2 regions of the Niabella terrae genome follow, and region 1 is predicted to be linked to the other one. Evidence: riboswitches for the same ligand, from Rfam matches in the RefSeq annotation. Region 1 holds a riboswitch; the other holds the start of a gene.

The links. Region 1 has a riboswitch for cobalamin ahead of metE (5-methyltetrahydropteroyltriglutamate--homocysteine S-methyltransferase). Riboswitches for the same ligand answer to the same signal wherever they lie in the genome.
Region 2: it holds a riboswitch for cobalamin, as region 1 does, so the genes downstream of both, ACYVI9_RS11240 (TonB-dependent receptor plug domain-containing protein) here and metE (5-methyltetrahydropteroyltriglutamate--homocysteine S-methyltransferase) in region 1, are expected to answer to the same signal.

The regions. Positions count from the first base shown of each region.
Region 1 is NZ_BAAGRD010000001.1:577,806-588,540, reverse strand. It holds gene ACYVI9_RS02645 (DUF2480 family protein) at 1-481, shown strand, start outside; gene ACYVI9_RS02640 (alpha/beta hydrolase family protein) at 544-1,833, shown strand; gene corA (magnesium/cobalt transporter CorA) at 1,857-2,963, opposite strand; gene ACYVI9_RS02630 (bleomycin resistance protein) at 3,077-3,439, opposite strand; gene ACYVI9_RS02625 (Crp/Fnr family transcriptional regulator) at 3,506-4,051, opposite strand; gene kdsB (3-deoxy-manno-octulosonate cytidylyltransferase) at 4,057-4,779, opposite strand; gene ACYVI9_RS02615 (sterol desaturase family protein) at 4,883-5,731, opposite strand; gene ACYVI9_RS02610 (putative signal transducing protein) at 5,833-6,042, opposite strand; cobalamin riboswitch at 6,172-6,367, shown strand; gene metE (5-methyltetrahydropteroyltriglutamate--homocysteine S-methyltransferase) at 6,556-8,889, shown strand; gene ACYVI9_RS02600 (TPM domain-containing protein) at 8,965-9,477, opposite strand; gene dnaN (DNA polymerase III subunit beta) at 9,664-10,735, opposite strand, start outside.
Region 2 is NZ_BAAGRD010000008.1:708,973-719,707, reverse strand. It holds partial or broken gene ACYVI9_RS11280 (SDR family NAD(P)-dependent oxidoreductase) at 1-264, shown strand, start outside; gene ACYVI9_RS11275 (SDR family oxidoreductase) at 329-592, shown strand; gene ACYVI9_RS11270 (SDR family NAD(P)-dependent oxidoreductase) at 689-1,684, shown strand; gene ACYVI9_RS11265 (cupin domain-containing protein) at 2,088-2,603, opposite strand; gene ACYVI9_RS11260 (DUF4267 domain-containing protein) at 2,600-2,992, opposite strand; gene ACYVI9_RS11255 (Crp/Fnr family transcriptional regulator) at 3,063-3,644, opposite strand; tRNA gene ACYVI9_RS11250 (tRNA-Arg) at 3,692-3,763, opposite strand; gene ACYVI9_RS11245 (MarC family protein) at 3,864-4,448, opposite strand; gene ACYVI9_RS11240 (TonB-dependent receptor plug domain-containing protein) at 4,511-6,397, opposite strand; cobalamin riboswitch at 6,498-6,720, opposite strand; gene ACYVI9_RS11235 (sensor histidine kinase) at 6,749-7,912, shown strand; gene ACYVI9_RS11230 (LytR/AlgR family response regulator transcription factor) at 7,903-8,595, shown strand; gene ACYVI9_RS11225 (dioxygenase family protein) at 8,722-9,426, shown strand; gene ACYVI9_RS11220 (hypothetical protein) at 9,446-9,991, shown strand; gene ACYVI9_RS11215 (pirin family protein) at 10,005-10,619, shown strand; gene ACYVI9_RS11210 (DUF6691 family protein) at 10,666-10,735, opposite strand, start outside.

The DNA of each region.
Region 1 (10,735 bases):
AGCCGAAAGTGGCATCATTACCCTGGACCTGGAAAAATTTTATCCGGCTGAGGCCCCGGTGGTGTTTGATATCAAAGATTACCTGTTTATGGGTATGATTCTGAAGGAAAAGGAGTTTCGGCAGGCCCTTAAGGAACTGGACTGGCAACCCTATAGCGGAAAGACGGTTATCATTACCTGCGGTGCTGATGCGATTATTCCCCTATGGGCGTATATGCTGATCACTTCTTACCTGCAACCCCTGGCTGCCTCGGTGAGCGCGGGTAACCCGGAGGAACTCCGGCGCCAGGCGGTCCTGGAAGCGATCTATGCCATTGATCCGGCCACCTATAGTGATAAAAGAGTGGTCATCAAAGGCTGTGGCGATATCGGCATCGGTCCGGAAGCCTATACGGCCATTACGACCGTATTATTGCCCGTGGTCAGAACCCTGATGTATGGGGAGCCCTGCAGCACGGTACCGATTTACAAAAAACGGTGAGCCAACAGCGGCTTCATCGCTGTTGAAGACCCGAACCTGTCCAGTAATGATCAATGATCCATATGAAATATATTGTACCTGTATTTTTGGGGGCCGGATTGTTATTGACAGCCGCTTCGGTCTGTAGTCAGCCTGCCGCCGGACCGGCGCGCGTAGCGGGCATCGCGGTTAATTATGATGAAGCCCAGGTAGGTGTCTACCGGCTTCCTGATCCTTTGCTGCTGGCAGATGGCCGGCCGGTAACCGACAGCGCTACCTGGATGCAGCAAAGAAGACCGGAAATCCTGCAGCTTTTAGAAACCAATCAGTTCGGCAGGATGCCCGCGGCGCTGCAGCCCCTGCGCTTTGCGGTAAGGGAACAAAACGGAAAAGCCCTGGGTGGCAGGGCGATCCGGCGACAGGTTACGCTTTATCTCGGCCCGGACAGCCAGGACCATAAACTGGAATTATTGATTTACCTGCCCCTGCAGCCCCGGCCGGCGCCCCTGCTGCTGCATCTGTCATTTGTTACCAATGCCATGGCCGTTGATGATCCGGCCCTGCAGCCCGCCATGGCCTGGATCAAGGGCCAGCCCCAGCTACAGACCAGCAGTAATTTTTCAAAAATCAATCCGGCGCCTTTTATTAACAGGGGCATCGGTTTTGCCACTTTGTATTATGGTGATATTGAACCCGATTTTAAAGCCGGCATCCGCTACGGAATACGCCGGCAATTTTATCCACCCGGGCAACCGCGGCCTGCGGATGGTGGGGGTGCCATTGCGGCCTGGAGTTGGGGGTTAAGTCGTGTCATGGATTATCTACAGCAGGATCCTGCCATAGACGGCCGCCGTATCGCCCTGCAGGGCGCTTCCCGTCTGGGCAAAACCGTGCTCTGGACAGGGGCGCGGGATCCCCGCTTTTCGCTGATCATTCCCAGTATTTCAGGGGAAGGCGGCGCCGCACTGAGTCGCCGGAATTTTGGGGAGACCATCAAAATGATAACCGATACCAATCGGTACTATTATCAGTTCGCCCCCAACTATCATTACTTTGCCGACGAGGTCCCGAATCTGCCCATGGACAGTCATATGCTGATTGCCCTGATTGCGCCCCGCCCGGTATTGATACAGAGCGGTGACCGGGATTTTTTTTCAGATCCCCGGGGTGCTTTCTTGGCCGTGCAGGCAGCTGAACCGGTTTACCGGCTATTTGGTCTTGCCGGTCCAGGCGATGGCGATATGCCCGCGGCAGGGGATCGCAGCCTGCTGCATCCCCTGGGCTATTACCTGCATGCCGGCGGACATACCGTATTGCCGGAGGATTATGACGTCTTTATACAGTTTATGCAAAAGCAATGGGGGCTGCGCTAAAGGCAGCCGGGCAGGCAGGGTGTTCAGAACCAGCCACGGCGTTTAAAAATCAGCAACATCCAAAGCGGGATGATCAGCATGGCGGCCACGGCGATCCAGAAGCCCCAGTGCTGGCCGCTTAAGGGTATCACCTGAAAGTTCATACCGAAGATGCCACCGATCACGGTAGCAGGTGCCAGCAGGCAGGTAACAATGGCCATCACTTTCATCACTTCATTGGTTTTCAGGTTGACATTGCTGATATAGAGGTCCTGCAATCCCATGACCATGTCCCGGTAATTTTCTACCAGGTCGATGGCCTGAACAATATGATCGTAAACATCCTTATAATACCGTTCGTTGCCGGTACTCAGCAGCTCGCTGTCGCTTTTGATCAACCCACTGACCACATCCCGGACAGGGAAAATATTTCTTTTTAGTACAATCAGTTCTTTACGAAGGACATTGATCAATGCCAGCGATCTTTTATTGGTGCTATGAACAATATACTCTTCCGCATCTTCGATCCGGTCGCGCAGCCGGTCCATGACAATAAAATAGTTGTCGACAATGGTATCTATCAGGGTATAATACAGGTAGTCGGCTTCCTTGGTACGTGTTTTACTCAAAGGAAGTTTCAGTCTTTCCCGCAGGGGACCGAACAGGTCCTTGGCCGGGTCATCCTGAAAAGTGACCACGAAGTTCTTACCCAGCACCAGGCTGATCTGTTCCTGATCTACGGTTCGTTTTTCTTCATTGTAGTACAGCATATTCATCAGGCTGAACAGGATGTCATCGATTTCGTCCATCTTTGGACGCTGATTGAGACTCAGAATATCTTCCTGCAGCAGGGGATGGATGCCAAAGACCGCACCCATCTTTTCAACGTCTTTTTTTCGCAACCCATCGATATTAATCCAGACGATGCCGCCGCGGTCCTTCAGTGCTGACAGTTCATCCAGTTGGCAGGCCTTGTATTCCTGTACGCCTTCTTTATTGTATACATAGGCCGTGATGATCACGGTGGTCGCTTCTTCCCGGACCGGGACCAGCGTGGGATTGACGGAAAGAATTTCCTTGGTACGGCTGGTGCCAAACAGTTCCAGAAGGTTGGGCAGGAACAGGTATCGCAGATATTTTTCGGGGTGCATGGGTACTTGCTGAAATTTTAAATTGAGGATCGGTCACCGTGTCATAACTAAGGTACCATTATTTTTTTGGCCGCTATCAGTCGGTACATCCCGGGAGCTGCAATCCTTCGGGATTACCGCTGCATTGCCTGGCCGAAAGTCAGTAGATTGCTGTCGGGATCCAGCAGGGAAAATTCGCGCTGTCCCCAGGGCTTGTCCTGCAGCGGGCCGTTGGGATGAATCGGTACGCCCGCTGTCCGCCATTGCTGATACAGCAGATTGATATCGTTACTACGAATATATACCTGACCATCGTTGGTATCTGGATCGAGGTCCTTAAAAAGGAAGAAATGTATTTCAATCTGGTCTTTAATCAGCATCAGGTAATCTTCATGGGCATCTGTACCCGTTAGCCGGAATCCCAGCTGATTGATATAATAGTTGCGGGTAATGGCTTTATCGCGCATCGGCAATTTGGGGTGGATCGCTGTAAGCATAATTTATGGATTTTCATAAAGGTCTGATAAATTAGCCCGTTTGCAACTGATCCGGATCAGAAAATATCAGTACCTGGCACGGACACGGCTCAGGGTTTCGGGGGCTATTTTCAGATAGGAGGCGATCATTTTTACCGGAAATACCGCAGCAACCAATGGTTTGGCACGGGTGACCAACCGGTATTTTTCTATAGGACTAAGGTCCTGATCGAACATTTCAGTGCGCAGACTGACCGGCATAAAAATACGGCTGAGCTGCAGAAATGCAGGTGACTGACCGATCAGATAATGGATGGATTCCAGGCGCAGTTCCAGCAGGCTGGATTTTTCAAAAGCTTTCAGGCTTAGGACAGCCGGCGACTGGTCCATCAGGCTTTGATGATCGGCCATCCACTCACCGGGCAGGTGCAGGTCCACCACTTGTTCTTCCAAATCCCGGATCAGCAACTGGTAGCAGGCGCCCGACTGAACGAAGAAAACGGAGCGGGCTACCTGACCGACACGGGTGATCAGTTCGTTTTTTTCAAAATGCCTGCGCTTTAATTGTTCCTCGAAGCGCAGCTGCGCCTCGGCAGGAAACCGGCCGATATCACTGAGTTGGGGAACTTGCATGGCGGTTATTTGATCATTTGCAGGGCCTTCTCCAGATCTTCCGGCGTATCAATGGCGATATTGGTATACCTGGTTTCGGCCATATAGATATCTATATCATGATAGAGAAAACGCAGTTGTTCGAGTTTCTCGGTCAGTTCCAACGGCGCCTGCGGTAATTGGGTAAAAGCCAGCAATGCTTCTTTGCGGAACGCATAAACACCGATATGCAGAAAATAATCTGCTGCTGCACCACCTTCCCGCAGGAAGGGAATCATACTGCGGCTGAAATACAGGGCCCGGCCCTTTTTGCTGGTAACGACCTTAACCATATTGGGGTTGGCGGCATCGGCAGAATCGTCCATCCGGCGCATCAGGGAGGCCACCCTTACGGCGGGATCCTCAAACAGCCGGACCAGTTTTTCCAAAGGTGCTTTCTGAATAAAAGGTTCGTCTCCCTGGACATTGACGATGACTTCGGCATCCAGACCCGCGGCCGCTTCTGCAATACGGTCGGTACCGCTTTCGTGGTGGCCGGTACTCATCAAAGCTTTGCCGCCCCTTTCGATGATTTCCCGAAAAATAATATCACTGTCCGTGACGACATATACCTGGTCGAACAGCCCGCTGTTTCTTGCGGATTCATAGGTATGTACGATGACCGGCCGGTCACCCAGGGGTTGCATCAGTTTGGCCGGGAAGCGGCTGGCCGCATACCGGGCCGGAATCATAGCGATGACTTTTTCCATAAAATACCTTTTAAAAGCGGGAAGGTACTACTGACTTCCGCAAGGAAGTTGAAAAATACGAATTTCTTCTTTCCGGGTGCCGGGTTTTGAGGAAGTTGGGGATTTAACGGTCCGGGGTTCCGGTATTTTTTCCGGATGACTTCCGCCGGAAAGGACTTTTCATGAGCCCGATAAAATCTTCATCTCGCTCATTGGGGTAATGCCGGTCCAGGCCATAGCGGATGCGGGTAGTTGGCAGGCTGGTAAAGGTACCCAGCAGCCGGTCCCAGAAGGAAAACACCGCGCCGTAATTACTGTCGGTATAGGGTTGTTTCCAGTGATGATGCACTTTGTGCATATTGGGAGAAATCAAAAGATAGCTGATGGCCCTGTCGATCGCCGGGGGTAAATTGATATTGGCATGGGTAAAGGCGGTGGCCAGCACCACCAGCGTCTGGTAAATCATGACGCCATACATGGGGGCTCCACTGACAAAGATCAGCAGCAGAAAGAAGATGCCGCGCAACAGGCTGTCTCCCGGATGGTGTCGCAGGCCAGTGGTCACGTCGACTTTATTATCGCTGTGATGGATCAGGTGATAGCGCCATAGATAAGCATTTTTATGCATGATCCAGTGCACCAGCCAACTGCTGAAATCGAGTGCCAGTACACTGATCAGAATGGTGATCCAGATATTGGCATTCATCCAGTAAACCATTCCCCATTGCTGATGGAGGCACCAGTCCGACAGCAGTACAATGAATACCGCCAGTCCGGTATGGATGATCAGGTGGATTACTGTAAAGCCGAAATTAACCAGTGCGTGCCGGAACTTGTTGCGCCTGTAAGCCAGCCGAAACAGGGGAATGGCGCCTTCGATGATCCAGAAAAAGAGCAGCCCACCCACCAGTAGGGCCATGCGCTCCAGCGGTCGCTGATCCAGGCTTGAAAAATAGGCAATCAGATCCTCCATGGTGATTCGTTCTTATATTCGATCGTATGGTATTTTAAAGTTACGGGAACGTCCCCGGATGCCTGTTCCGGATGCCGGTCGGCAGGCTGAGCTCTTGGCTTTCATCCATCGGCGTCCTTTCCGTTAATAATGGACAGTGCCCTTTCGATCTGGGGTGCCGCTACCATCAACTTAATGCCCGATGCATGAGTAAGCATCGTAACCGTGTATTCATCTTTGAGCCAGCAATTGATATGTTGATCCTGCAGGCGGCCCATCATCAGGTGGGCGCTGATATAATTGTCAAAAACGGCAGCAACGATAAATTCCATAGGCTAAAGTTAGGCAAAATCGGGCGGCAGGAAGGCGGTCGCAGTTTACCGGGTCAGACCTTACTTAATATTTTATTTTTTAGCATTCGGTTTTAAGTACCTTTGCGGCCTGATATAAGTTCTTTTCATTTTTCATCTGTCGGAGATGGTCCTCAATTCGCGTTGAGGATAATAGGGAACCGTGTGAAATTCACGGGCTGTCGCGCAACTGTAAGCAGCGTTCAAGGCCTTACCCCATATATCCACTGTAATTGTCCAAACAATTATGGGAAGGATGGTAAGCGCCGCTGTAAGCCAGGAGACCTGCCATTTCTGCACCAACAATGCTTTCGCGGTATAGAGCAATGATTGTCCGGATATTTTTTTATTTTCAGTTGCGTGGATGCCATTTCCCTGGCATGAACAGGCTGCTGAACGAAACGACCGTTCCTGTTATTCCTTGTTTTACCGTTTTAGCATTGTGAAGCTTGTAAAGAGCTTTTAATTGATTATTCATTTAAAAGTTAATGTAACATGCAAACACAGAACCTTGGCTACCCGCGTATTGGTAGCAACAGGGAACTCAAGAAGGCCAGTGAACAATACTGGTCAGGAACCATGACCGCCGCCGGTCTTGAGCAGGTTGCCACCACCATCAGCGCCGAAAACTGGCGGCTGCAGCAGGAGGCGGGTATCGATCTGATACCCGTCAATGATTTTTCCTATTATGATCAGGTGTTGGACACCGCCCTCATGGTCGGTGCCATCCCCGAACGGTTTCAGCCCCTGATGGATCCGCAGGTATGCAGCCCGCTGGATCTTTTATTTGCCATGGCCCGGGGCTACCAGCAACAGGGGTATGACCTGACTGCCCTGGAAATGACCAAATGGTTCGATACCAATTATCATTACCTGGTACCGGAATTTACCCGTGATCAGGAGTTTTCCTTTTTCAGCGCCAAAGTGATCGAGGCGTATCGGAAGGCTGCCGCCGCAGGGATACCTGCCAAACCCGTGCTGATCGGTCCCGTGACTTTTCTACTCCTGGGCAAGGAGAAGGAACCGGGCTTTGACCGGCTGGATTTGCTGGAAAGACTGCTGCCTGTCTATTTCGATGTGCTTCAGGCACTGAGTGATGCGGGAGCCACCTATATTCAGCTGGATGAACCGGCACTTGCCCTCGACCTCAGTGAGACCGCCCGCTGGGCCCTGGCGCATACCTATAACGCGCTGAAAAAGCGATTTCCATTACTGAAAATCATCCTGGCCAATTATTTCGACTGTTTCGGCGATAACCTGGAAACGGCACTGAGCCTGCCGGTGCATACCCTTCACCTGGATCTGGTGCGCTGCCCCGCACAACTGGATGATATCCTGGCCAGGGCCTTTATCCATACCAGGACCCATTTGTCACTGGGACTGGTAGACGGCCGCAATGTCTGGAAGAATGACTATCAGCGCTCCCTTAACCTGATCCTTAAGGCAGTAGCTGCCATCGGATCCGAAAGGATATGGATTGCGCCCTCCTGCTCCCTGCTGCACTGCCCCTGCGACCTGGAACTGGAACCCGCTTCCGATTCCCTGCCGGATGAAATCCGACAATGGATGGCTTTTGCCCGGCAAAAACTGGATGAACTGGTAGCACTCCGGCAAATTGCCAGTGCTCCCGACAGCCTTCAGTCCCGGGAAGCACTGGCCGCCAATCAGCAGGCGATGGAGCGCCGCCGTCAGTCTCCGGTTATCCATGATCCGGCGGTTCGGGAGCGGATGGCCGGCCTGTCTGATTCGGATGCACGACGTTCCCGACCTTTCGCTGTACGGAAGCCAATGCAGCAGCAGGAACTGGCACTGCCGCTGCTGCCGACGACCACTATCGGGTCCTTTCCGCAGGTTGCGGAAATCCGGCGCTGGCGGTCGCAACTGCGCAACAGTCAAATTTCGGCGGCGACCTATGAACAACAACTGAAATCAGCAATAAAAAAAGCCATTGAATGGCAGGAAGCCATTGGTCTGGATGTGTTGGTACATGGTGAATTTGAACGCAATGATATGGTGGAGTATTTCGGAGCGCAACTCCGGGGTTTTGCTTTTACCCAGAACGGCTGGGTTCAGAGCTATGGCAGCCGTTGCGTCAAACCTCCGGTCATCTATGGAGATGTTTCCCGACCTGGTCCGATGACGGTGGCGTGGAGCCGTTATGCGCAGTCTCTGACAGACAAGCCTGTAAAGGGGATGCTGACAGGACCGGTAACGATGCTACAATGGAGCTTTGTCCGGGATGATCAGCCCCGAAAAGACAGCTGTAATCAGTTGGCTTTGGCCATACGGGAGGAAGTACATGATCTGGAGCAGGCTGGCATTCGTATGATCCAGATCGATGAACCAGCCATCCGCGAAGGACTGCCCCTGCGCAAAGCGCAACAGGCAGCCTATCTGAACTGGGCAGTAACTGCCTTTCGTATAGCCGCCGGTGGGGCTGCAGCCGGCACGCAGATCCATACCCATATGTGTTATGCCGAGTTCAATGATATGATCCGTTCCATTGCTGAAATGGATGCCGATGTGATCACCATTGAGACCTCCCGTTCCCAAATGGAACTGCTGGAGGCTTTCCGGAATTTTAGCTATCCGAATGATATTGGTCCGGGTGTATATGATATCCATTCACCGAGAATACCTTCCGTCCGTGAAATAAAGCAGCTGCTGGAAAAAGCCCTGGAGTTTATTCCGGCGGAGCGACTCTGGGTCAACCCGGATTGTGGGTTGAAAACCCGGGGCTGGGAAGAAACCAGGGCCGCGTTGGAAGCCATGGTGGCTGCCGCCCATGGCCTGCGGGAGCAATTGAAACAGCCGGTTGCGGTTGAATAGTGTGCTACAATACGATCATGTCTGCTGTTCCCAAAAAGGACAGCAGACATGTTTTTAAGGCACCGCCCGGGTAGTTCACTTGGAGACGGGCCGGGGATTGAACTGTACATTGCTGCGGATCTGGTCGGTCACCGCGTTCAGGGTATTGTAAATGCCCTCAAAATATTGGCCCTTGGCTGCTAACGGCTGGTACTGGCTGTCCAGAATTGCTGCCGCTTTTTCCTGGGTGAGGAACTTGCCGACATAGGCCCCGAAATCAATATGGGCCTGTGCCAGGGATTTACTGAAACTTATCACCATTACTTTCTGGCTGCCACCATGGGCCTGATCCCAATCCGCCAGGTCCTGCCGGTTGTATTGAAAAGTGCCGGAAGGTGCCGCAAAGCCGCTGATGGTATTTATTTTTATTGCAATCAGGTTGCTTTTCTCGAAGGTTCTGGCAATAGTATCCAGTTTCTTTTGCTGTTCCGGGCTGAGCAGGCTCTCGTAGTCATACACGAAATTAACATCAGCTGCAGTGGGTTGGTGCTGCCTGGGTTGGACGATACCTGGCCTGTCGGTATTTTTTTCCGCAACGGCACTGTTCACGGATCTGGAAGCGCCACAGCCGACAGCCAGCAGGAAGAAAAAGCCGCTTACCGCGGATAACAGAACGGGGGAAAGGGGTGCGTTTTTGATAAAGAATCGATTTTAAAGTTAAAAAAAATAGCAAAATCCCGGGGGATTCTGCTATTTGCAGCAAATTCGGTGCCATGGGCGGTCCGGGTTATGATTTTACTGATTGAGCATCAATGGCATTACCAGCATCAACAGTTCTTCATTTTCATCCTGGTCCACAGGTTTGATCAGCCCCGCTTTGGAAGGCGTGCTCAGTTCCAGATAGACTTCTTCGCTGTCGGTACTGTTGAGCATTTCGATGAGGAACTTGGCATTAAATGCAATTTTCAGATCTTCTCCGTTATACTGGCATTTCATGCGTTCATTCCCTTCAAAGCTGAAATCGACGTCCTGGGCTTCCAGCTGCAGCTCACTGCCGCTGATATCCAGGGCTACCTGATATGTACTTTTGTTACTAAAAACACTAACCCGACGCAGGGCGCCCAAAAACTCCTGGCGGTTGACGGTCAGCCGGTAGGGATTTTCTGTGGGAATGACCACTTTGTAATCCGGGAATCGGGCGTCTATCAGCCGGCAGCTCAGCCGGGTACTGCCGTGGGTAACGAAGAAATGGTTGCCGTTATAGTTCAGGGTAATCTCGTCTTCATTGTCCGGCAGGGCTGATTTCAGGAGATTCAGGGGCTTGCGGGGCACAATAAAGGAATCGGTGCCTGAAGCAGCAGCATCCCTGACCTGGTACCGTACCAACCTGTGTGCATCGGTAGCGACAAACTGAATGCCTTCTTTGTTTAATTCAAAGAAAACCCCGGTCATGGCGGGTCTCAAATCGTCTGTACTGGTGGCAAAAATCGTTTTATTGATCGCTGTCAGCAGTGAAGTGGAAGTCATTGTAAAGGAAGTAGTGTCATCGGCAGCCGGTTCCTTGGGGAAATTATCGGGATTCTCACCCATCACCTTGTATTTACCGCTGTCGCTGGTTATTTCTATTCCGAAATTCTTATCGATATTAAAAGTCAGCGGCTGGTCCGGAATATTTTTCAACGAATCGATCAGTATCTTATGCGGGATACAGACCCGGCCATTGTCTTTGGCTTCAATTTCCATTTCCGTCCGCATTACGGTTTCCAGGTCCGTAGCAACGATTGTGAGTTTATTGGCCTCAATTTCAAAAAGAAAGTCTTCCAATATCGGTAGTACCGTGTTGGCATTAATAACACCGGAAATGTTC
Region 2 (10,735 bases), on a different contig from region 1:
AAGACAGATGTTACCAGCTTGGATGATTTAGAAGATATATTAAAAAAAACGGCTGATAAATTCGGAAAGATTGATGTATTGGTAGTGAACGCGGGAGGTGTTGTGGATGGAGTTTCAATGAGGGCGATAAATGAAGCAACGGAAAAAAGTTATATGGATTTGAATCTGAAAAGCGCCTATTTCACTGTACAAAAGTCACTTCCGTATTTAAATGACGGAGCTTCCGTCATATTAATCGGATCGAGTGCGGCACATCGCGCTGCACCGGGAATGGCGATATACGGTACAGCGAAAGCAACAATCATATCATTAGCAAAAGGCTTGTTCTTTGGATATATTGCCGAGAAAAATACGAGTAAACGCCTTTTCCCCAGGTTCGATCGATACCCCCGTTTTTGGGAAAATAGTACCCCAGGAACATTTGGAACAGGTAAAACAACTTTGGGTAGATATTACACCTATAGGGAGACAGGACCTTCCTGCTGATATCGGAAACGCTACTGTATTCTTAGCATCAGAAGATTCGGCTTTTCTAGTTAGCACCGAAATTCTGTCGGACGGCGGTATGACCAATATCAGTCTGATGAAGTAATCTCATCTATTAATATTTGCGAAACAATACAAGTTTGACCGTTTAAAACGCATAAGGCTGTATTTAGCATAATTTAAGTAACAAAACAATTTAAAAATGGAACGAAATAATTATAACGGAGCATTACAGAAACCAATAGGTTCAGGATTTGATGCAACTTCTACGTCAACAGAAGTAATTAAAGGAATCAGCCTTAGGGGAAAAATCGCCATCGTAACCGGTGGCAATACAGGTATTGGATTAGAGACCGTAAAAACACTTAGCAATGCAGGAGCTTCAGTAATTGTTCCTGCAAGGAACATTGATAAAGCAAAAGAGAATCTAAACGGTATCGCCAATGTGGAAATTGAAGAAATGGACTTAATGAATCCCGATTCAATTGACAGATTTGCCGAAAAGTTCTTGAACTCGCGCAGGCCATTGCATTTACTTATAAACAATGCAGGAATAATGTTCGTTCCACTCCGCAGAGACAGTCGGGGAATTGAATCGCAATTGGCAACAAACTACTTAGCGGCATTCCAACTGACAGCAAGATTATGGAATGCACTTAAAAAAGCGAATGGAGCACGAGTTATTAATATATCTTCTCAGGGACATCAATTTGCGCCATTCAATTTTGAAGACCCGAATTTCGAAAACCATGAATACGAAAGTTTATCGGCCTATGGTCAATCGAAAACCGCTGTCAACCTGTTTTCCCTGGAATTAGATAACCGAGGTAAATCATCCGGGGTAAGAGCCTTCTCTGTACACCCCGGCAATATTTGGGGAACTGAACTGACACGGGAAGCACCACTGAAAACCTTACAGCAATTCGGCTTTTACAACGACAAAGGAGAGCCTGTGCAGGAAGTCATAACTTCCCTAAAAACCATTCCACAAGGTACAGCAACAACAATTTGGGCCGCTACAAGTCTATTGCTAAACAATATTGGTGGTGTGTACTTAGAAGATGTAGACATTGCCAAACTAGCATCCGATACCGAAATGTCCGATGGAGTTAAACGCTACTCTTTAGTTGAAAAGGCTGCTAAACGGTTGTGGATATTAAGCGAAGAATTAACCGGAATTAGATTCAACATTGATTGATATTTTGCTCTGCAATCCTATTCATCCGTCTACGCGCTACTTTTTTAATTATTCATAATTTCTACTTATATGGCTATTAATTCGGGAAAATAATTAGGTGTACAATTTTCAGCAACTATTTCATCTTTATACGCCATACAGGTTGATACACCGTGTGCATACAGCATTCCTGTTTCGCTCTTCAGGTCGGCCTCAACCAAGCCTGCGCTTTTTCCCAAATGAATAAGCCGCCCCCTTCGGCTATCATTTTTCCACTTTTGTATGACACTGCTGTTGCGAAATTAATTTTTAATTCCAATGTAGTGTACGCTGCGCGCTGCGGCAGTTTGGTATGTATGGCTCAACCCATAACTGTATCCAATACGGTAGAGATCATGCCCCCGTGAACACTGTGGAACAGGCATCAAAAACTACAATACTTCTGTATCAATTCATTTAAGCGTCCTTTTTTAATAGCTTTTTTGGCTAATAAATTAAATATTGGTTCGGCTACTTTTTGAAACCCCACCATTCTTGAATTGTTCAAATAAACAAACAAAGCTAAGTCAGATAGTTTTTTTGGAGTTCCTGCGGCGCTTGCTAATCCATCTTTTGCAAGTCCTTTAAAAATGAAAAGGGAATTTTCAAAGTTCTTATTTGCTGGGCTGAGCGTTGCTTTTATTATACATTCCTCATTAGAAACATTGTGATAATAATGTTTTTCGTTTGGCTGTATTGTCGCAATATCTCTCTGCTTTAAATGCAGAATGTTATTGCCTTTTCCTACCTCCAAAGTACCTTTTAAGATTTCAAATGTTTCCGCAAATAATGTATGATAGTGCCAAGGCGTTTTCTCGGCAGGAAGAATATTCATTTCTAAAACGCTCTCATTACTTGTGTCTGCTGAATTGATCAGCCTGATGAATCCTTGTGTTTTCATAGAATTTGTTTTGAATTTTTATTTGCCAATAAAATGGTTCCAAATACAGCGCAGACAATAATCGCTAATAGGTGAGGTATCGCTTTTGCTACGCCGTTATAATCTTTACTCAAAACAATAAGCATATCTACAATTGGAATAATTGTTCCGACTGACAGCGTTATGCCTAATGCTTTTATTTGCTTACTTAAAATGAGAATGCAAATGATCAAGCCAGTAAACAAGTCACGAATGCCTTTGATGTAATGAAATGAATAATCGCGCTGTTCGTTGAAGTGAATGCCGTAACCAGCTTCTCCTATTTCGGGCGATAGGAGAAATCTTACTCCTATAAAAATCAATCCTAAGCCTGTTAAGAAAGCGATTGCGAAAGAAATCCTTTTTCCCATAATATTTTGTGATTAAAATTATAACACAAAATTCCACAAGCTAAACCCAAAATTTATGCACTTGGGTTAATTAATCATTTGGGGTTGAAATTCTTTTGCGGATACGGCTAAGTGATTGGGGTTTCACTCCCACATACGATGCAATATGATATTGTGAAATTCTTTGTTGAAGGTCAGGGTGGTTTTTTAAGAATTTCTCATATCGGTATTTAGGCGAATCTGTGTAAAATGAGCTAAGATCCTGCAAGGTCTGCACAAAGACCTGCTCGATAACAAGCCTTCCCAATCGTTCTCCTTGTCTGATAGATTTATAGAATATTTGTAGGCTGTCATAAGAGATCTGCAAAATTTCACAGTCTTCTAATGCCTGGATGTTTTTTGTTGAGGGTGTTTTGGGTATAAAACTTTCATAGTTGCAGATAAAATGATTTTCTTGTGCAAAAGCATATGTTTTATCCTCTCCATCGTGATTAATGTGATAACGCATTAGTCCTTTTACAATATAGCCCACTTGCGTGCAAACTTGTCCCTCTGCTAAAAAGTAGTCGCCTTTTTTAATGGATTTTTCTTTCCACAGTAGTTTTATGCTATCTACCTCATTTGCGTCTATGTCTATAATAGATTTTATTCTATTAATTAATATCTCTGTCATCAAAGGTCAATCATCAAGTGGCGCCACTAAGCGCCATTTTGCATAAGTAGCCTCGACAGGAATCGAACCTGTATCTGGAGCTTCGGAAACTCTTATACTATCCATTGTACTACGAGGCCAAAACCGGCAAAACACATCCGGCATTTTGAGCCGGCAAATTTAAGACTATTCTCTGATTCCAGTGTCATTTACTCGAAAAAAGGACGAAAGTTTCTGTTTTTACCCCCCTGGCAGCAATCCGGCCACGTTACTGACAAAGATTTTTACGGAAATTGCCAGCAGAATAACACCGAAGAACTTTCTAACCGCAACCAAACCACTGGACCCCAGCATCCGGGAAATACCGTTGAGCGAACGCATTACGATATATATAACGATCAGATTTAACAAAATGGCGATCAGGATGGTCTGCACTTTATAATTGGCTTTCAAAGACATAATTGTGGTCAAGGTTCCTGACCCCGCAATCAGCGGAAAAGCGAGTGGCACCACGGTGGCTGCTTTCACATCACCGTCGGACTTGAAAAATTCTACACCCAGAACCATTTCCAGTCCAAGAATAAAAATCACAATGGATCCCGCCACGGCAAATGAGCCGACATCCAGACCCAGGATATTCAAAATAGGATCGCCCAGGAACAGAAACAGGATCATCAATGCACCTGCTATCACCGTTACCCGCAGTTCCCTGATGCCGCCCGACTTGCTTTTTATAGCAATCAGTATCGGTATGGAACCAATAATGTCGATGATTGCAAAAAGGGTAAAGCTGACTGTCAGAATTGCTTTGTAATCAATCTCCATACGGCTGATTTTTAGCAAAGTTAACAGATGATACAGGATTACAGCACAAAGTTGTCGTCGGGCTATAGCCGAACGCGGAAACCGGTGGTCAGCCGCCTTCCCAGTACGCTGTAACCGTATATTTCGTAATAGTCCGCATCCAGGATATTATTCAGTTGCAGAAAGGTGCTCAACCGGCCCCCGAAAAAAAGGTATTCTGCATAAGCGTCCCATAGGGTATAGGCATCCAGGGGCTTCACCAATTGACCGTAAGGAGGCACGGGTTCAAAATACAGATCTGTACGCTTACCATTATACTGCAGATGCGTACTCAGGTATAAATCCTTGCTGACCTGGAAGCCCAGATCTGCCCCCAGGATATGTTTGGGTCTTTTGAATAAATTATGATAGCTGGTATCACTGCCCGAAGCAGTGGATGTGGTAACGGTCCCATCCGTATAGGTATAAAACAGTTTTAAACGAAGGCGCTCATTGAACCTGAGCTCAGGCTCAATTTCAAATCCATGATCTTCCTGTTTACTGAAATTCTGATAGCCCCCGGAACTCCCCATATAGACAATAATTTGTTTGGTGCGCCGGGAAAAAGCACTGGCCCGGATCCGCAGCAGCTGGTCGGTCTTCCCATACTGAACACCGCCTTCCAGGGTAGCTGATGTTTCAGGTTTCAGTTCGGGATTCGCGCCGAAAGCGCCATAAAGTTCCGACAGTGCCGGCGCCCGGAATGCCGTACCATAATTCACAAACAGTTTGATTTTTTCACCGATCAGATAGGATGGATTGACGGAATAGGTAAAATTATTACCGTATCGTGAATGATGATTCAGGCGCCCACCCAGCTCCAGATTAAAACCACTGAGGTTGTTCAGGAACAGTGAGATAAAAGGACTCAGCATTTGTACACTGGTATCGGCCGTTGTGGGGTTGGGTGCTTTCATCCGGATATTATCATAGCGCAAACCCGCCAGGGTTTGAAAATGGTTCAGCCAGTCAATTTTTGAAAAAACTTCTGCCGTTTTTTTGGAACCTCCGTAATCTTCCACATAACCTCCCGGATAATGTCTTTCCACTTCATCATAGGAAAAAAGCCCCGTAAGGCTGACCTTATTCCATTGATAGACCGCCTGGGTTCCTGCTGTCAGCAATCGGGAGTTAAAAGGATTCTGCCCTCCGGAAAACGCATCATCAGCAAAGCTGGTTTTTAGGTAGGCATAGCGAAAAAATGGTTTTACATGGAATGCCTCGGTCACGGCCCCATTCAGATCAATGCTCACCGCATTACGCAGGGCACCATTGCGTGGAAAATCCTGATTACCCAGGGTATCCTTTGCTTCGGAAATCCCTTCAGTTTCATCGTGAACAAAGGATATATTATAGGCAGCACTTCCCAGACTGCCACTGAGGCCGGCCTGACCCTTGAAATGTTTATAACGCCCATAGTTCAGCCCACCGTAGAGCTGCGCTTTTTGCGTGGTTCCTTTGCGGGTAATAATATTAATAACGCCGGCAACAGCGTCGGTGCCGTATAGGGTGCTTTGTGCGCCTTTTAAGATCTCTATTCTTTCAATTGCTTCCACAGGAATCATCCGCAGATCAAACGCCCCGCCCACACCTGTTGGATCATTGACGGGAACGCCATTGACCAGAATCGCGGTATACGCATTGGCAGCACCTCGTATAAAAACTGATTTATCCTTACCCAGCGAAGTATTTGCACCATTGATGACAATGCCGGCCTGTTCGTTGAGTAGCTGGGCTACATCTTTTCCTCCTGCTCGTTCCAGCTGCTGCCGGCTGATGATGGTCACCAGTTTCCCGGTTTCACTGAGTTTTTTGGGAAAACGGGTGGCGGTTATACTAACTTCTTCTAATGTTGAATCGAAAGATGGGTTTTGAGCCTGCAGCGAATTGAAAAATGCGAGCGCAGCCATCACAACAAATGTTCTTTTCATGTTTCAGAATTGTGGTTTGACTGGCTTCAGGAAATAAGTAGTTGAAAATATAAACGCAAAGGCGATTACATCTCACGCCTTTCACCCGAAAGCCTGAATGATTGTTACTTGACTTCGGGCAGGTCTTCTGGCTTGAAGCAGTATCGGCACCTTCCCTCCGTTCGTACACGGAAGTGGTATCAGCCAATACCTGATTGTCGGTTACGTCCTTTTCATCAGACAAAACAGGCTTCTTTACAGCTACGGGGATAGCGCCGGAATTACACCGGCTTCCCTATTAAGCCCCCTACATATCCGGGGGCACCCGAAATCGCGGCAAAAATAAGGATTTGCAGTAAGTTTGTTGCTGACATGAATAAAATACGACGAATATCCATGCATGGGGGCGGTTGGCTGCTGTTCAGTTTTCTGATGGCTTCCTTTCTCCAAAATGGTGACGCCTCCGGCATTTCCTATAGCCGGATTATATTCAGTGCGCCGTTTTTAGGTTTTATCTTTTTTTATATTGCCCTATTTTATCTTAACACCAAACTGCTGATTCCCATCTTTTTTCTCAAAAAAAAATATTTAAGTTATATCCTGATAGCGATTTTGCTGTTACTGACCTGCCTCTGGCTTAGTCCATTCGATCGGGTCATGCAACCTCTTCGTCCGGCTTTATCCGGGAGAGCAGCTCACGAGTACCGGACGCCTCCCCAACTACCGCCCGGAGAAACTACCGCCCCCAGGGGTCCCGCAGGGGGACCACCAGTACACAGAAATTACCAGCCAGGAATTCCGCCCCCTGGCCGACCAACTGCCAGTTCCATACCTCTGGATATTATTAGTCTGATTTTATTTTTCATGACCCTGGCGGGCAGTTCCCTGCTGGTGCTGTCCCGTCAGTGGCGGATTGCGGAAAACAACAAATCCAAGGCAGAGGTTCAGAAAATTCGTGCGGAAATGGCCTTTCTGAAAGCCCAGGTAAGTCCGCATTTTCTTTTCAATACCCTCAACAATATATATGCCCTGGCCCTTACAAAGAGCGACAAGACCCCTGCCGCGCTGCTGCGGCTCTCCAATATCATGCGATACATTACCGATGAAGCCAGCCAGGATTTTGTACCCCTGGAAAAAGAAATAGCTGCCATTAATGATTATATAGAACTGCAAAAGCTCAGGATGGGTAAAATGACTGGTTTGCAATATAGCCTGAAAGGTGTGTATGTCGGAACAAGGCTGGCACCGCTGGTCCTGATGCCCTTTATTGAAAATGCCTTTAAGCACGGCATCAGTAAAAACCAGCCTTCCAGGATCGATATTTCGATTTATGCCGATCAAAAAGTCATCACCCTGCATACCCGCAATCTTCTTCTACGGAACCTTATGGGCGAACAGCGGGACGGCACTGGTCTCAGCAATGTACAGCAGCGTCTGGAACTCCTATACCCAGGCGCCTATACCCTGAAAACAGGCGCCGAAGGCGATTATTTTGTCGTTGACCTTCAAATAAACATAGCTGGATCATGGAATTAAGTGCCGTAGCCATAGACGACGAGCCCCTGGCGTTGGAAATCATCCGTAATTTTGCTGCGTCTATTTCGGATATCCGACTGGATGCTGTTTTTGACAATGCAATGGAAGGACTGCGTTACCTGCGTGCCGCTGATCCCGATCTGCTTTTTATCGATATTGACATGCCGGATATCAATGGTACCAGTGTGATCCGGCAATTGGCCCACCCACCCATGGTCATATTTACAACAGCTTATAAAGAATTCGCGCTGGAAGGATTTGAACTGGAAGCCATCGACTACCTGCTGAAACCATTTTCTGCCGAACGATTTGAAAAAGCAGTCAATAAAGCGCTCCGGCAAGGCCGCCGAGCCGGTCCTGCCGCAGATGAATTTATTCTGGTCCATTCCGAATACCGGATGTTAAAAATCGCCATCTCTGAGATTCTGTACATCGAGAGTCTGGATGACTATATTAAAATTCATCTGAAACAAGGCAAACCTGTACTGACATTATTGTCATTGAAAAAAATACAGGAGCAGCTTCCTGAGGACCGTTTTATGCGTATCCATCGAAGTTATATTGTGGCTTTCACGGCTATTACCATGATTACAGGCCGAAAGATAACCCTTTCCAATGCGGTAGCATTGCCGGTCAGTGAGCGGTATATGTCCGATCTCAATCAAAGACTGGGTAAAACCTGATCCATTCCCGCGGCCCTGCTCTTAACAAGTTCTTAAGGGATTTACCGACACATTCGGGCCTGTTACCTATTGGATTTCCGCTCCCCGGGCATCTTTTCTATTCTTGTACGGAAATAAAAAAAGTATATGGAAAGAAAAAAATTTCTCACGACGGGATTAACCGCACTCGGTGTCGCTTTTGTCGCGCCGCTTTCCCAAGCCTGCAAAAAAAGCGATGCCATCGATAATGCCACTGAAGATGGCCCCTGTGCCGCTACACCAGCTGAAACGGAAGGACCGTTTCCCACCCACAGTCCATCGACGCTGGCGCAGCCTGATATAAGAGGTGACCGCAGCGGTCTCCTTTTAACGGTTAACATTACCGTGTCCAACCGCAACCAGGATTGCGCCCCACTGGCAGACGCGATCGTAGATATCTGGCATTGTGATACCGCAGGCAACTATTCCGAATACGGCGGAACGGGTATGCAATCTACCAACTATACCAATGCACATTGGTTGCGCGGTCGCCAAACGACAGACCAGAACGGCCTGGTGAGCTTTACCAGCATCTTTCCGGGTTGGTATTCCGGCAGGGCCCCGCATATCCATGTACATATCTACAACAAGAGCGGACAATCGCTGCTTGTCACCCAAATCGCTTTTCCCACGGATATCTGCAACGCCGTCTATACAACAGTTTCTCCCTATAAATCAAGAGGAACACAGGATACTTCCAATGACCGTGACAATGTTTTTGCAGATTCGCTGACACGGGAATTGGCTACCCTTACCGGGAACACGACAGAAGGATACCTGCTTACCCATACGATCAATGTCAACGGCGGATAATTTTTTCAAATCAATGGCCTTGAAAAAAATACAACTGAGTTATCGAAAGATTATCGATAGCGAAAGCAGCGGGTACTGGGATAAAGCGGTTTTTGAAGCTACTTACAAAGAACTGCTGATGCAATTCCAGTATTATAATAGCGAGAAGCAATACACCAGCTTTTCCGATCTGTTACAGCAAGTGCCGGCGGTAGAAAAACTACATTTTCTGGTGAGTTCTGCAGCAACAGGCTATATCAGGCAACTGCATGGGCGGATTCCTGATATTAAAAACGCTTTGGGAAAAACTTGTCTGCCTTTTCATCTGTTTCGTTTCGAGATCATAGACAGTGATATCCGGGACCGTCAGCGCCATCGGATTTCCATTTATTTTTATAGTGAACCCTTGTTATGGCTGGATACCATCGGAGCATATTTGCTGATTTCCACGGGATCCGAAAAACAGATGCAGGATAACAATCCACTGGAAACTGACCTGGTGGCATTACAGCCATTTCTAAGTATTCACTCCATCCAATATCCCATTCATGAAACCTCCCTGCGCTGCAACGATATACTTAGCTGACCATTATCGGAAAATGGAAACAGAAACGACCAGATGCATTCAGGCTATTACACCCCAGCGACCCGCCATGCCGCTGCTCAGGCAACTGACCGACTTTACCCTGGCACCTCTATGCTCCCAGGATCATTCTCTTTCCCCGGTCAGTATCCTGCTGCCGGTCGTTGGCACCTTACAAGTACAGATCGGGGCTGAGGAAATTGAAATACCCTGCGGTGAAATTCTGATTTTTAATGGAGCGCGCCCGATTACTATTACCAACCCCTATGAATCCTGTCTGGTCAACTACCTGGTCATCGAAATACAGGCGTCCTACCAACAGGGCGAGGGCTTCTCGCGATATGCTTTCAATCTGGGGTTGACCCAAAATGAAATGACGGATCTTTTCCATTCTCAGGATTTGCGGGTCTCGATCGGAAAATTTGAAATGCGCCGGGAAGCCACATACAAATTATGCAGTCAAAATAATCGATGTTTTTGCTTTGTCATACAGGGATCCTTCGAAATCGAAGGCCGTTTGCTGCACGACCGGGACAGCCTGGCCATCTGGGATACAGATCAACTGGAGCTGGAGTCCCTGGGAGGGTCCTCGATTCTGTTTTTATTGGAACAATTAGAATTACAATATTAACCGCATCACCCCTTACCCCACAGGCTAATTAAAAATCGGTGGTGGGCTAATGCGGTAGTTTATGCCGTAAGGATCCATAGACCCAGGTACCGGCAATTGCACTCAGCAAAACAATG